DNA from 2 places in the Mesorhizobium sp. M0088 genome. Region 1 is predicted to be linked to the other one. Evidence: riboswitches for the same ligand, from Rfam matches in the RefSeq annotation. Region 1 holds a riboswitch; the other holds the start of a gene.

Region 1 (7,493 bases):
AAGCATGACGTCAAGTGACGAACGCCAGCCAAGTAACCGTCGCCGCCTGTTCTGGCTTGCAGCGTTCATAGTCGTGCTGGTCGCCCTCTACAGCGGCGGCTGGTTCTATCTGGCTGACCGCGTCAGGAGCGAAGCCGACAAGGCGGTTGCCACGGTCAACAAGAATGGCGTCGAGGCCGGCTGCGCCAATCTCCAGGTCAGCGGCTATCCCTTGAGCTTTACCGTCTCCTGCGACAACCTCGCCTATGAGGATGATGCCAGGAACATCGCGGCCTCAGCCGGCAGTTTCAACGCGGCCGCCCAGATCATCCAGCCTCTGTCACCGGTTGCCAATCTGCGCGGCCCGCTCAGGACCTCCGTTCCGGACATGGTGCCGCTGTGGATCGACTGGGACAATCTGCAGGCCAGTTTCAAATTGTGGTGGCCGCTGCCGCAGCGGATCTCGCTGGAGGCGGAGGGCCTGTCCGGCCAGACCGATCCGGCCGACGACACCGATCCGGTGCAACTGTTCAGCGCCGGCAAGGCATCGGGTCAGCTGCAGCCCAACGGTGACGATATCGACTATCTCGGCAGTTTCGGCGATCTCGAGATCGACCCCGACGCGATTGGCGGGCGCGTGCTTCCGGCGCTCGATGCCAGTGGCGACGTGACATTGAAGAACGGTGTCGCGTTGATCGGCACGCAGGTGAAGAGCCTTCGTGGCCAGGCGATCGAGATCCACAACCTTGACCTGTCGTCGGGGACGGCGCGCATTACCGTTTCGGGACCGCTCTCGGTCGATGCCGAGGGCCTGGTCAACGCCGATCTGATGATCAGGCTGAAGGACCCGAAGGCGGTGGCGGCCATCCTCGGCGCCGCCATACCCGAGCAGAAAAGCCAGATCGAGCAGGGTTTTTCTGCCCTGGCGGTGCTCGGCAACGAACCGTCGATGCCGCTGAAGGTGGTCAGGGGCAAGGCCTCGCTCGGCTTCATTCCGCTGGGCAAGATCAAGCCGGTCGAATAGCTCAACCATGGCAAAACCCGTGAAGCTGCTGAGCGTTGGCGCCTTGACGCTGGACACCATCCTGCGCGTCGAGACGCTGCCCGTGCATCAGGGCAAGTTCATTGCCTCCGACGGCCTCCAGATCGCCTCGGGCATGGCCACCAGTGCTGCCTGTGCCGCCCACCGCCTCGGCGCCGAGGTATCGCTGTGGGCGAGCGCGGGTGACGATGCCGTCGCCGACCAGCTCATCGCCGGCATCGAGGCCGAAGGCGTCGATTGCACCTTTGTGCGCCGCGTCAGAGGCGCCCGCTCGGCGCTGGCCTCGATCCTGGTCGACGCGCATGGCGAGCGCATCATCGTGCCGTTCTATGACGGGCTGGCCCAGGCCGATCCCGAAGTCTTGCCGGTCGCCGACCTCACGGCATTCGACGCCGTGCTGGTCGATGTCCGCTGGCCGGGCGCGGCAGCGTTGGCACTCAAGGCGGCACGCGCCGTTGGGCGTCCGGCGATCCTCGATGCCGACACCGCGCCGCTGGAAGTTCTGGAACAGCTGTTGCCGCTCGCCACGCACATCGTCGCTTCGGAAACGGCGGCGCGCATCGTCTGCGGCCAGGCGCTCGATCCGGAAACGGCTTGCGCCGATCTCGCCAGCCGCACCGACGCCTTTGTCGCGGTAACCGGCGGCGCGGCGGGCTGTTGGTGGCACGACTGTCGCGCAGGCTGTGTGCGCCATGTCGCGGCGCCGAGGATCAAGGCAGTGGATACGCTCGCCGCCGGCGATGTCTTCCACGGCGCCTTCGCCGTCGGGTTGGCGGAAGCCATGCCGGTCGAGCAGGCTTTGCGCTTTGCCAGTGCGGCCGCGGCGCTCAAATGCCTGCGCTTCGGCGGCAGGCTGGGCGCGCCGGATAGGGCCGAGACGCTGGCCATGGTTGCGCAGACCTGGCCAGCCTGAAACTGACGCTTTTGTTTTGACGCAATTCCCAAGGGAAAGCGCTAGCGCTTTTCCCGGGAAAAACGCCTCACACTTTTCCTGGAATTGCTCTAGCCCTTCGCGGGATGCTCGACGGCCTGGCGACCGAAATCGGGCACGTCGATGTCCTGGCCGGCCTCGATGATCGAGCGGCGTACGGCGCGGGTGCGGGTGAACAGATCGAAGAGCTTTTCGCCGTCGCCCCAGCGGATCGCGCGTTGCAGCGACGCCAGATCTTCCGAGAACCGCGCCAGCATTTCAAGGATGGCGTCCTTGTTGTGCAGGCAGACATCCCGCCACATGGTCGGGTCGGAGGCGGCAAGGCGGGTGAAGTCGCGGAAGCCGGAAGCCGAATATTTGATCACTTCGGACTTGGTTACCGACTGCAGATCATCGGCGGTGCCGACGATGTTGTAGGCGATGATGTGCGGCAAATGCGAGACGATGGCCAGCGTCATGTCGTGATGCTGCGGATCCATCGTGTCGATGTTGGCACCGCACCGGCGCCAGAACTCCGACAGCCTCTCCAGCGCGTCCGGGTTGGTGTCGGGCAGCGGCGTGAAGATGCACCAGCGATTGTCGAACAGGTCGGCGAAACCGGCGTCGGGGCCGGATTTTTCCGTGCCCGCCAGCGGATGGCCGGGAATGAAATGGACACCTTCAGGCACATAAGGCTGCATCTGCGCGATGACGGACGCCTTGGTCGAGCCGACATCGGTGAGGATCGCACCCGGCTTCAGCGCCGGCGCGATTTCCTCGGCCACCGCGCCGGATGAGCCTACCGGCACCGAGACGATGACCAGGTCGGCATCGCGGACAGCTTCTCTCGCATCGGTAGTATAGCTATCGCCCAGCCCGAGTTCCTCGGCTCGCGCCAGTGTCGCGGCACTGCGGGTCGAAATGGCCAAGTGACGGGCGAGACCTTCGCGGCGGATGACGCGGGCCAGCGACGAGCCGATCAGGCCGATGCCGACCAGCGCGATCTTTTCAAACATCGGTGATGTCATGGTCTCTAGCTTTTCAGGAATGTCGTGAGAGCGGCGACAACGCCGCGATTGGCCTCTTCGGTGCCGACGGTCATGCGCAACGCGTTGGGAAAGCCATAGCCCGAAACGCGCCGCAATATATAGCCGCGCGCCGTCAGATAGTCGTCCGCCGCCGCCGCCGAATGCTTCTGGTCATCGGGAAAATGAATGAGGACGAAATTGCCGACGCTCGGCGTTACCCGCAGCCCGAGCTTTGTGAATTCCTCGCTCAACCAGGCAAGCCAGGTCTCGTTGTGCGCCACGCTGCGCTCGACATGGGCGCGGTCGCGGATGGCTGCGATACCGGCCTCGATCGCCGTCGCATTGACGTTGAAGGGACCGCGCACGCGGTTGATGGCGTCGACGATATGCATCGGCGCATACATCCAGCCGATCCGCGCGCCACCGAGGCCGATCTTGGAGAAGGTACGGGTCATCACCACGTTCTCGGTGCTGCCGACCAGCTCGATGCCGGCCTCATAGTCGTTGCGGCGGACATATTCGGCATAGGCCGCGTCGAGCACCAGAAGCACGTTCTTCGGCAGCGCGGCATGCAGCCGGCGAACCTCCTGGAACGGCACATAGGTGCCGGTCGGGTTGTTGGGATTGGCCAGGAACACGATCTTGGTGCGCAGCGTGACCGCGGCCAGGACGGCGTCGATGTCGGCGCGCTCGTCTCTTTCCTTGATCGTCACCGGAACGGCACCCGCCGACTGGATGTAGATCTTGTAGACCATGAAGGCGTGTTCGGTGATGACGGCCTCGTCGCCGGGCGCCAGATAGGTCTGCGCCAGCAGGCCGAGAATCTCGTCGGAACCGTTGGAACAGATGATGTTCTGCGGGTTGAGGCCGTGCACCTCGGCGATCGCTTCGCGCAGCCGCCTGGCGGTGCCGTCGGGATAGATGTCGAGCTTGCCGGCAATCTCGCGCGCGGCTTCGATCGCTTTCGGCGAGGGCCCTAGCGGATTCTCGTTTGATGACAGCTTGTGGACCTTGGCGACGCCGGCGGGCGCCGTGCTCTTGCCCGGCACATAGGCGTCGATGTCCATGATGCCCGCACGCGGGGTTGGACGTGCCTGGTCCGGTGTCTGGCTCATGTCGCAAAATCCGTCGAGAACGCTTCCTGAGGGAAGCCGCAGCGGAAATACAAGCCGTGGCCTGCAATGTCGAGAGGCGACAGCCATCGCCCAGGGCTGGCCGTTGACGACGGCGCGCCACAGCCCTAGAAGGGGTGCGACTTCCGTGGTGATTTGGCCGGTCGGCTTGCAGCCACGTTAAACAACTTGCTAAAGGGCCGTTTGCATCCTGTAACCGGCTTTGCGACCGCAATGCCGGTTTTTTGTTGTCCGCGCCGGCCGGACACCCGTATCGGCATCGACTTTCGACAAGCGCGATGCGTGGGCTCAAAGTGTGAGATGGATGTCATGGCCGTTCTGCGTGCCCGCAAAACAAACAACGAGGTCGACCAGCCGTCGAGCCCGGTTTTGCGTTTTGGATCCGACAAGCCGCTCAAGCTGGACGCCGGCACGCTGCTTTCACCGTTCCAGATCGCCTACCAGACCTACGGCACGCTGAACGATGCCCGCTCCAACGCCATCCTCGTCTGCCATGCACTGACCGGAGACCAGCACGTCGCCAGCACCAATCCGGTGACCGGCAAGCCTGGCTGGTGGGAAGTGCTGATCGGCCCCGGCAAGATCATCGACACCAATCGCTTCTTCGTCATCTGCTCCAACGTCATCGGCGGTTGCCTTGGGTCCACCGGTCCGGCCTCGACCAATCCCGCCACCGGCAAGCCCTATGGGCTTCACCTGCCCATTATCACCATTCGCGACATGGTGCGGGCGCAGCAGATGCTGATCGACCATTTCGGCATCGAAAAACTGTTTTGCGTGCTCGGCGGCTCGATGGGCGGCATGCAGGTGCTGGAATGGGCGTCGAGCTATCCGGAGCGCGTCTTCTCGGCGCTGCCGATCGCCACCGGCGCGCGCCATTCCTCGCAGAACATCGCCTTTCATGAGGTTGGCCGCCAGGCTGTCATGGCCGATCCGGACTGGCATGGCGGCAAATATTTCGAGCACGGCAAACGCCCGGAAAAGGGCCTGGCGGTAGCGCGCATGGCCGCCCACATCACTTACCTGTCGGAAGCCGCCCTGCACCGCAAGTTCGGCCGCAATCTGCAGGATCGCGAAGCGCTGACCTTCGGCTTTGACGCCGACTTCCAGATCGAAAGCTATCTGCGCCACCAGGGCATGACCTTCGTCGATCGCTTCGACGCCAATTCCTACCTCTACATGACGCGGTCGATGGACTATTTCGACCTTGCCGCCGACCATGGCGGCCGGCTGGCCGATGCTTTCGCCGGCACGAAAACCCGCTTCTGCCTGGTGTCGTTCACCTCGGACTGGCTTTTTCCGACCGAGGAGAGCCGCTCGATCGTGCATGCGCTCAACGCCGCCGGAGCATCGGTATCCTTCGTCGAGATCGAGACCGACCGCGGCCACGACGCATTCCTGCTCGACGAGCCGGAACTGTTTGCCGCCATCAACGGCTTCATCGGCTCGGCCGCCAGGGCGAGAGGGCTGGGCCTATGAGCGTCAACCGCGACCAGCGCGTCGACCTTGAAGTCGTCGCCAACCTCATCCCACCACAGTCGCGCGTGCTCGATGTCGGCTCGGGCGACGGCTCGCTGCTCGAATTGCTGCAGGACAGCAAGCAGGTCGACGGCCGTGGGCTCGAGCTGTCGCAGCGCGGCGTCAACGAATGCGTGGCGCGCGGCCTCTCGGTCATCCAAGGCGACGCCGACAAGGATCTCGAATTCTATCCCGATAAGGGCTTTGACTTCGTCGTCCTGTCGCAGACGCTGCAGGCCACCCGCAACCCGAAGCTGGTGCTCGACGAACTGCTCAGGATCGGCAATCGCGCCATCGTCTCCTTCCCCAATTTCGGCCATTGGCGTGTGCGTCTGTCACTGTTCGTCAACGGCCGCATGCCGGTGACCAAGGACCTGCCCTATTCCTGGTACGACACGCCCAACATCCACTTCTGCACCATCCGCGACTTCGTCAATCTGTGCGACGAGCTCGGCGCGACCGTCGAGAAGGCAACCGCTCTCGACGCCAACGGCCAGAAGATCGGCCTGTCGATGCCGTGGTGGTTCTGGAACTTCTTCGGCCAGCAGGCAGTGTTCTTGCTGAAACGGCAGTAGCCGCAAGCTATTCGAGGATGTCCGTGGCCTTGTGCGGATGTTCGACACCGTCGGCGAACACCACATCGGCCTCCGAATTGTCCGTGCGCAGCGCCAGTATCGCCTGGTAGGCGGGCGAATTATACCAGCCATGCACATGCTGCCTATCGGGAAATTCGATGATGATCAGATGGCCCGGCCAGTTGTTCTCGATCACCTCGACATCACCGCCATGGACCAGAAAACGGCCGTCGAAAGGTTCCAGCGTGGCATCGATCTTGTGCAGGTATTCGACGATCTGCGGGCCCATCGTGGCTTGGCGCATATGGGCGACGGCGTAAGCGGTCATAAGTGCACTCCCTTTCAATCGAAGCCGATTGCCGGCTCCGCAGGCACAGATTGCCAAGGGTCGTGACAGAATTCGATTACCCCAAAAGTAATAAGAATGAGATGGACGCGATCGTGACGAACCGGCCTGCGCGATCCTGAGGCGGTTTCCAGTCTCCGGCCCTCAGGGTGTTGCCGTTGAGACGCAAGGTTGCGAATTCGTGGTTGCGGACGGATTGAACTCTGCAACCAGATGATGACACGGGAGCATGTTTTTCGTAGCGTCATGCCGGACGCGATGCCGAGCGAAGCACGGAGCGGGGAACCTGACCTATTCGATCGTTGTCGAAATGGAAAACGCCAAGTCCATCAATGAAGATGAGATCGGCGTTTCGTTCAGTGCTTTGGCACGGGAAATAGAAGCCGTGACGACGACCGGTCAATACCTGAAACCGGAGGTCATCGTCGTTCACAGCGGACCAGATACCGACACACCGCTTCTGCGGCATCGTCTCACCGAAATTGTTCCGCAACTTGGCATGGCAGCAAATACGGTCTTCAGCGCCTGCACAGGCGGCCGGTACTATGAGGTCAAGAACGCAGGCGCCGCGTTGGCCAAGGGCGACATCGTCATTTTCTGCGATTCCGATACAGTGATCGAAGACGGCTGGCTGTCGGCACTTCTCAAACCGCTCCAGGATCCGAAGACGATCGCCGTGAACGGTTACACCTATCTCGGCTGTGACGATTTCGCTTCGCGAACCTTTGCGCTTCTGTGGTTCTTCCCGCTGCGTGATGGTGATAGACGCTTTGCCTCCAAGCGCGCGATGAACGCTAACAATTGCGCCTTCCGCAGAAGCTGGTTAGCCGGCCATCCCTTTCCGGCCAGCAATGGATTCAAGGTTTCTTGCACGTTGCTCGCCAGCCAGTTACGAGCAAGCGGGCATGATTTTGTCAGAGTCGATGCCCGGGCCAGCCATTATCCTCCGCGCGGTTGGCGCT
Region 2 (7,493 bases), on a different contig from region 1:
CCGGCCCAAACGTGCCGTACAGCTACGCCTCGACGCCGACGTTCTCGACCGCTTCAAGGCCGCTGGCGATGGCTGGCAGACCCGCATGAACGAAGTGCTGCGCAAGGCGGTCGGCCTGTAATCCTGTGACGACGCTCGCGCGCGCTACCTGGCCTTCAGCGCCTGCGCGATGTCCTCGAGCAGATCGTCGGTGTCCTCCAGCCCAACCGAAAGTCTGAGCGTGCCCGGCCCGATGCCGAGCTCGGCGCGCGCCTCATCGCTCAAATTCTTGTGCGTCGTCGTCGCCGGGTGGGTGATCAGGCTCTTGGCGTCGCCGAGATTGTTGGAGATCAAGACGATGTCGAGCGCGTTCTGCAAGGCGAAGGCCGCCTGCTTGCCGCCCTTGACGTCGAGGCAGATCAGCGTCGAGCCGCCCGCCATCTGCTTCTTGACGATATCGGCCTGCGGATGGTCGGCGCGCCCGGGATAGATGACGCGGGCGATCTCCGGCCGGTCGGCCAGGAAATCCGCGATCCGGCCGGCACTTTCCGTCTGCTGGCGCACACGCAGCGGCAGCGTCTCCAGGCCCTTCAGCAACGTCCAGGCGTTGAACGGCGAAAGGCTTGGGCCGGTATGGCGGAAATAGTCGTGCAGGTTCTCGTCGATCCACTTCTTGTCCGACAGGATCACGCCGCCGAGACAGCGCCCCTGGCCGTCTATGTGCTTGGTCGCCGAATAGACGACGATATGGGCGCCGAGCTGCAAGGGCTTCTGCTGCAGGGGCGTGGCGAAGACATTGTCGACGATCAGCCTTGCGCCGATCGAATTGGCAAGCGAAGCGACAGCGGCGATATCGACCACTTCCAGCGTCGGATTGGTCGGGCTTTCCAGGAAGAACAGCTTGGTGTTCGGCTTGACCGCCTTTTCCCAGTTGGCGATGTCGGTGCCGTCGACCAGCGTCGCCTCGATGCCGTATCTCGGCGCCAGCGTCTCGACCACCCAGCGGCAGGAGCCGAACAGCGCACGTGCCGCCACGATATGGTCGCCGGCCTTGGCGCTGCACAGAAGGGCGGCCGTCACCGCCGCCATGCCCGACGCGGTGGCGCGCGCGTCTTCGGCGCCTTCCAGGGCGCACATGCGTTTTTCGAACATGTCGACGGTCGGATTGGCGTAGCGCGAATAGATGAAGCCCGGTTCCTCACCCTTGAAACGGGCTTCGGCGGCCTGCGCCGTTTCGTAGACATAGCCCTGGGTGAGGTAGATCGCTTCCGACGTTTCGCCGAAACCGGAACGCAGCGTTCCGCTGTGCACGAGTGCCGTCTGAGGCTTCCAGTTGTGCTTCTTGGTGCTCATCGCTTTTCTTCCAGACACAAAAAAACCGGCCGCGAAAGTCGCAACCGGTCCATACGGCCTTGCGGCCCGACGGTCCTTTAGCGACTTGTTTAACGTGGCTGCAAGCCGACCGGCCAAATCACCACGGGATAACGACCCTTTAGACCCGCGCCACGCTTGCGTCAATTGCCGGCTTCATTAAGAGGTTTGTACCAAGCAGGTTCCGCAAAAGTGTTCCACGGTTTTGCGACCAGAACCTGCGACAAGAAAAACGTCTGACCTAGGAGTGGAGCCTTGCGGCAGACAGGCATTCTTCCCGATCAGGACATATCGGCGCTGTTCCAGTCCGGCGCGCTGAAGTCGGCGCGTGCGCTCGACGCCGACCAGATCCAGCCGGCCAGCCTCGATCTCAGGCTCGGCGACAAGGCCTGGCGGGTGCGGGCCTCCTTCCTGCCCGGCCCCGACCACAAGGTCTCGGAAAAGCTCGACCGGCTGCAGCTGCACGAGATCAATCTTGCCGAGGGCGCGGTGCTCGAGACCGGCTGCGTCTACATCGTGCCCTTGCTTGAAAGCCTGGCGCTGCCGGCGGACATTTCGGCCTCGGCCAATCCGAAGAGCTCGACCGGGCGGCTCGACATCTTCACCCGCGTCATGACCGATCGCGGCCACGAGTTCGACAAGATCGCTGCCGGCTATCATGGCCCGCTCTATCTGGAAGTCAGCCCGCGTACCTTCCCGATCGTCGTGCGCACCGGCTCGCGCCTGTCGCAGATCCGCTTCCGCACCGGCAATGCGCTGCTCTCGGAAGCCGAGCTGCACGCCCTGCATCGCGCCGAGATGCTGGTCGCTACCGAGCCGCCGAACATTTCCGGCGGCGGCATCGCGCTGTCGATTGACCTCAACGGCGACCAAAACGGCCTGGTCGGCTACCGCGGCAAGCATCACACCGGCCTCGTCGATGTCGACAAGCGCGCCGCGCAGGAAGTCGTCGACTTCTGGGAGCCGATCCACAAGAGCGGCGCCGGCGAACTGGTGCTCGATCCCGACGAGTTCTACATCCTCGTCAGCCAGGAGGCGGTGCACGTGCCGCCGCTCTACGCCGCCGAGATGACGCCCTTCGATCCGCTGGTCGGAGAGTTCCGCGTCCACTATGCCGGCTTCTTCGATCCGGGCTTTGGCCATTCCGCGTCCGGCGGCACCGGCAGCCGGGCGGTGCTGGAAGTGCGCAGCCACGAAGTGCCGTTCATTCTCGACCATGGCCAGATCGTCGGCCGGCTGGTCTACGAACACATGCTGAAGCGGCCGCAGGCCCTCTACGGCACCGATCTCGGCTCCAACTACCAGGCGCAGGGCCTGAAGCTGTCCAAGCATTTCCGCGCCGCGCGCTGAGCGCCGCCGTCAGGCAAAATACTTGCCTGCGCTGGCTCGCCATGCTTGGCTGCCTTGCTGGTCGTCAAGATGCCGGCGTTCAAGGGGAACCAAGAAAATGCAGATTTCGAAATGGATCATATCGGCAGCAGGCGCTGCCATGCTGGTGGTGGCGGCCGGCTCGCTTTCGCAGGCGCAGGAGAAAATCAAGATCGGCACGGAGGGCGCCTATCCGCCGTTCAACACCATTACGGCTGACGGCAAGGTCGAAGGCTTCGACATCGACATCGCCAATGCACTATGCGCGCAGATGAAGGTCGAGTGCGAGATCGTCACCCAGGACTGGGACGGCATCATTCCCGCTTTGCAGGCGAAGAAATTCGACGCCATCATCGCCTCGATGAGCATCACCGAGGAGCGCAAGAAGCAGGTCGCCTTCACCAACAAATATTATACGACACCGCTCGCTTTGGTGGCGCCGAAGGACAGCGATCTCACCTCGACCGAACCACCGGCACTGGCCGGCAAGACGGTCGGCGCCCAGGCTTCGACCACGCAGGCCGACTACGCCCAGAATGAGTATGGCAAGGCAGGCGCGGAGGCAAAGCTCTATCCGACCCAGGAAGAGGCGATCACCGACCTGACCAACGGTCGTCTCGACGCTGTGATCTCGGACAAGTTCGTCCTGATGGACTGGCTGAAGAAGGCAAGCGACGGCTGCTGCAAGCTGGTCGGCGACGTCAAGGGCACCGAAACGCAGGCCGGCATTGCCGTGCGCCTGGAAGACACGGCCCTGCGCGACAAGCTCAACGCGGCCATCGATGCGATCGTTGCCGACGGCACCTACAAGAAGATCCAGGCCAAGTATTTCGACTTCGATATTTATTGAGGCTGGGCGCTGCAATCTCCCCCCTTGAGGGGGAGATGGCCGGCAGGCCAGAGGGGGTCGCAGTGCGTAGAGCGCCAACGTCGTTTGGTGCCGCAGAAGACGTCGGCACTCCACGCGCGACGACCCCCTCTGTCGCCTTCGGCGACATCTCCCCCTCAAGGGGGGAGATTACCCTTTCTACAGCGCCTTCACAGCCACCTTCACCGGCTTTTCGATCTCCAGCGGATTGCGCAGCGGCAGGCCGAAGTCCCCGGCCTCGATCTCGAACACATCGCCGGCCTCGGTCCTGATGCCGTCGGCGAAAGAGAGCGTGGCCGTGCCGAACATATGCACATGCACGTCGCCCGGCTGGCGGAAGGCCGCGTATTTGAAATGGTGATGTTCGAGATTGGCGATGGTGTGCGACATGTTCGCTTCGCCGGACAGGAACGGCTTTTCCCACAGCACCTCGCTGTCGCGCACGATGCGCGAGGTGCCGCGGATATCGGGCGGCAGGTCGCCGATCAGGATTTCCGGACCGAACGAGGCGTTGCGCAGCTTGGAATGGGCGAGGAACAGATAGTTCACGCGCTCGGTGACGTGGTCGGAAAACTCGTTCGACAGCGTGAAGCCGACGCGGAAAGGTGCGCCGTCGTCGCCGATGACATAGATGCCGGCCACCTCGGGCTCTTCGCCGGCGTCCTTGGCAAAGGCCGGTGACAGAAGTGCGGCACCTGGCGCCACCGCCATCGTGCCGTTGCCTTTGTAGAACCATTCCGGCTGCACGCCGATCTGGCCATTCGCCGGCTTGCCGCCCTCCAGCCCCATGCGAAACATCTTCATGGAATCGGTGAGCTGCTCCTCGCCGTCGGCGCTCAGCTTCTTGTGCATGGAATCGCGCGTCGCGGCGGAGCCGAGATGCGTCAGCCCGGTGCCGGTCAGGTGCAGATGCGCCGGATCAGGGTGATTGATCGGCGACAGCAGCCGCCCCTTCTTGTAAGCGGCCTCGAGATCGACCGTCTCGCCAAGCCCCTTGCGTTCGATCAGCGCGACGAGGCCGACGCCGGTGCGGGCGGCCTCCATCGCCAGCGAATAGACGCTGCGGGCGCCATTGATGATCCGGGTCTTGCCGCCATTGCGGGCGACGACGCGGATGGTCTCGGCGTCGTCGAGGATCTGGGAGATCAGCATGATGAATCCTCTCTCATTTGCCTTGGCAGGACTGCCAAAACGGCAGACCTTACTCAGCGCGGCCGGGACCTCGTCCATGCCACGGTTTAAATTCTCAGTTCGGATTGCGCTCGCGGGCCTGGTCCCTCAGGGACTTCTGTTACCGGCGGGTTGCCGGCAGCGCCGCGATCGTATGCCTCCTGCTTGCCTCGCCTAGAGCAGTTCACCGTTTCACGGAAACGGCGAACCGCTCTAACTCATTGTCTTGGCGCAATTCCAGGCGGAAAACCGTTTCACATTTTCCTGGAATTGCTCTTAAGCCCGTTCAAGCCTTGTTCTTGTTGTAGACGTCGAAGATCACGGCACCGAGCAGCACCAGGCCTTTGACCACCTGCTGCCAGTCGACATTGACGCCCATGATCGACATGCCGTTGTTCATCACGCCCATGATGAAGCCGCCGACCACCGCGCCGATGACCTGACCGACGCCGCCCATCGCCGAGGCGCCGCCGATGAAGACGGCGGCGATGACGTCGAGCTCGCTGCCGAGGCCCGCGGCCGGCACCGCCTGTCCCAGTCGCGCCGCGATGATCAGGCCGCCGAGCGCCGACAGCACGCCCATATTGATGAACACCATCAGCGTCAGCCGCTCGGTGTTGATGCCTGACAGCTGCGCGGCCTTGGAATTGCCGCCCATGGCATAGATACGGCGGCCGATGGTCATGCGCTTGGTGACGAAGACGAACAGCGAGATCAGCACGCCCATGACGAGCAGCACCACCGGTAGGCCCCTGTAGCTGGCGAACTGGTAGACCAGGAACAGCGCCAGCGCGCTGCCGACCAGCGTCTTGACGACGAACAGGGCAAAGGGCTCGGCCTCATAGCCATGGCGTTCGCGCTTGCGGCGCGTCCTCACCCCGAAATAGGCGTAGGCCAGCACAGCGATCAGGCCCAGCACGATCGTCGTCATGTGCAGCGTCAGGCCGCTGCCCATGATGGTCTTGCCGGCCGCGTTCACCGTCGGCGGGATCAGCGTCAGCGGGCCGATGACATCCGGGATGAAGCCGGAGCTGAGCGCCTTGAAGCCATCGGGTAGCGGCCCCACCGAGGATCCGCCGCCCAGCAGGGCCTGGCAGATGCCGCGGAAGATCAGCATGCCGGCCAGCGTGACGATGAAGCTCGGTATTCGGTGATAGGCGATCCAATAGCCTTGCGCCGCACCGATCGCGCCGCCCACGATCAGGCAGATGATCGACACCACCAGCGGATTGCTGAACGGACCGAGCGGCCAGATGACCATCATCATCGCCGCCAGCGCGCCGATGAAGCCAGCGACCGAGCCAACGCTTAGATCGATATGGCCGGAGACGATCACCAGCAGCATGCCCAGCGCCATCACGATGATGAACGAGTTCTGCTGCACCAGGTTGCTAAGATTCACCGGCTTGAACAGCGTTCCGTTCGTGGTGAACTGGAAGAGCACCATGATGGCGATCAGCGCCAGGATCAGGCCGTATTCGCGCAGGTTCGTCGTCAGCGCCGAGACGGCGATGCGTGGGCGCTGCTCTTCGGCGACGTTGCCCTGCGGGGCGGGGGCGCTTTCGGTGCTCATGCTGCTTTTCCTTCTCCACGAACGATGGCGCGCATTATTTTTTCCTGGCTTGCTTCCGCGGCGGGCATTTCGCCCACGATGCGCCCTTCGTTCATGACGTAGATGCGGTCGGTGATGCCAAGCAATTCCGGCATTTCCGACGAGATGACGACGATCGCCTTACCCTCAGCCGCGAGACGGGCGATGATCGTATAGATTTCGTACTTGGCGCCGACATCGATGCCGCGCGTCGGCTCGTCGAGGATCAGCACGTCCGGGTCGGCGAACAGCCATTTCGACAACACCACTTTCTGCTGGTTGCCGCCGGAGAGATTGCCGGTCATCTGATAGACGCTGGAAGCGCGGATATTGGTCTTCTTGCGATAGTCGTTGGCAACGGCGAGCTCGCGCATGTCGTCGATCACGCTGTGGCGCGAGACGCCGCCAAGATTGGCCAGCGTGATGTTGTGCTTGATATGGTCGATGAGGTTGAGACCGTAGGTCTTGCGGTCCTCTGTGACGTAGGCGATACCGTGTTGGACCGCCTTGCTCACCGAGGAAACGTCGACCGGCTTGCCCTTGAGCAGCACCTCGCCGGAGATGCGGCGGCCGTAGGAGCGGCCGAACAGGCTCATGGCGAATTCGGTGCGGCCAGCGCCCATCAGCCCGGCAATGCCCACCACTTCGCCCTTGCGCACGTTGATGTCGATGCCCTTGATCACCTGCCGCTCGGCATGGATCGGGTGATAGACCGACCAGTTCTTCACTTCGAACACGACCTCGCCGATGTCAGGCTCGCGCGGCGGATAGCGGTCGTCGAGTGAGCGGCCGACCATCGAAGTGATGATGCGGTCTTCAGAGATGTCCTTCTTGGCCAGCGTCTCGATGGTGCGCCCGTCACGGATCACCGTCACCTTGTCTGCGACCCGGTTCACCTCGTTGAGCTTGTGCGAGATCAGGATCGAGGTCATGCCCTGCCGCTTGAATTCGAGCAGAAGGTCGAGCAGCGCCTGGCTGTCCTTTTCGCTGAGCGACGCCGTCGGCTCGTCCAGGATCAGGAGCTTGACTTCCTTGCTCAACGCCTTGGCGATCTCGACCAGCTGCTGCTTGCCGACGCCGATATTGGTGATCAGCGTCTTGGGGTCCTCGTTGAGGCCCACCTTCTTCAACAGGGCGCTGGTGCGC

The links. A riboswitch is a leader RNA that binds a small molecule or an ion and turns the genes downstream of it on or off. The one in region 1 is predicted to bind S-adenosylmethionine.
Positions count from the first base shown of each region.
Region 2: another riboswitch for S-adenosylmethionine. It lies ahead of NKJ67_RS15565 (O-succinylhomoserine sulfhydrylase); the one in region 1 lies ahead of metX (homoserine O-acetyltransferase MetX).

Region 1 covers NZ_JAMYUI010000013.1:151,449-158,941, reverse strand. The annotation lists gene NKJ67_RS17475 (DUF2125 domain-containing protein) at 5-1,003, shown strand; gene NKJ67_RS17470 (sugar kinase) at 1,011-1,934, shown strand; gene NKJ67_RS17465 (prephenate/arogenate dehydrogenase family protein) at 2,024-2,959, opposite strand; gene hisC (histidinol-phosphate transaminase) at 2,965-4,074, opposite strand; SAM riboswitch at 4,210-4,287, shown strand; gene metX (homoserine O-acetyltransferase MetX) at 4,402-5,571, shown strand; gene metW (methionine biosynthesis protein MetW) at 5,568-6,185, shown strand; gene NKJ67_RS17445 (DUF1330 domain-containing protein) at 6,193-6,513, opposite strand; gene NKJ67_RS17440 (glycosyltransferase family 2 protein) at 6,842-7,493, shown strand, end outside.
Region 2 covers NZ_JAMYUI010000011.1:197,784-205,276, reverse strand. The annotation lists gene NKJ67_RS15570 (BrnA antitoxin family protein) at 1-121, shown strand, start outside; gene NKJ67_RS15565 (O-succinylhomoserine sulfhydrylase) at 145-1,332, opposite strand; SAM riboswitch at 1,390-1,467, opposite strand; gene NKJ67_RS15560 (2'-deoxycytidine 5'-triphosphate deaminase) at 1,606-2,700, shown strand; gene NKJ67_RS15555 (ABC transporter substrate-binding protein) at 2,798-3,568, shown strand; gene araD1 (AraD1 family protein) at 3,746-4,738, opposite strand; gene mmsB (multiple monosaccharide ABC transporter permease) at 5,043-6,329, opposite strand; gene mmsA (multiple monosaccharide ABC transporter ATP-binding protein) at 6,326-7,493, opposite strand, start outside.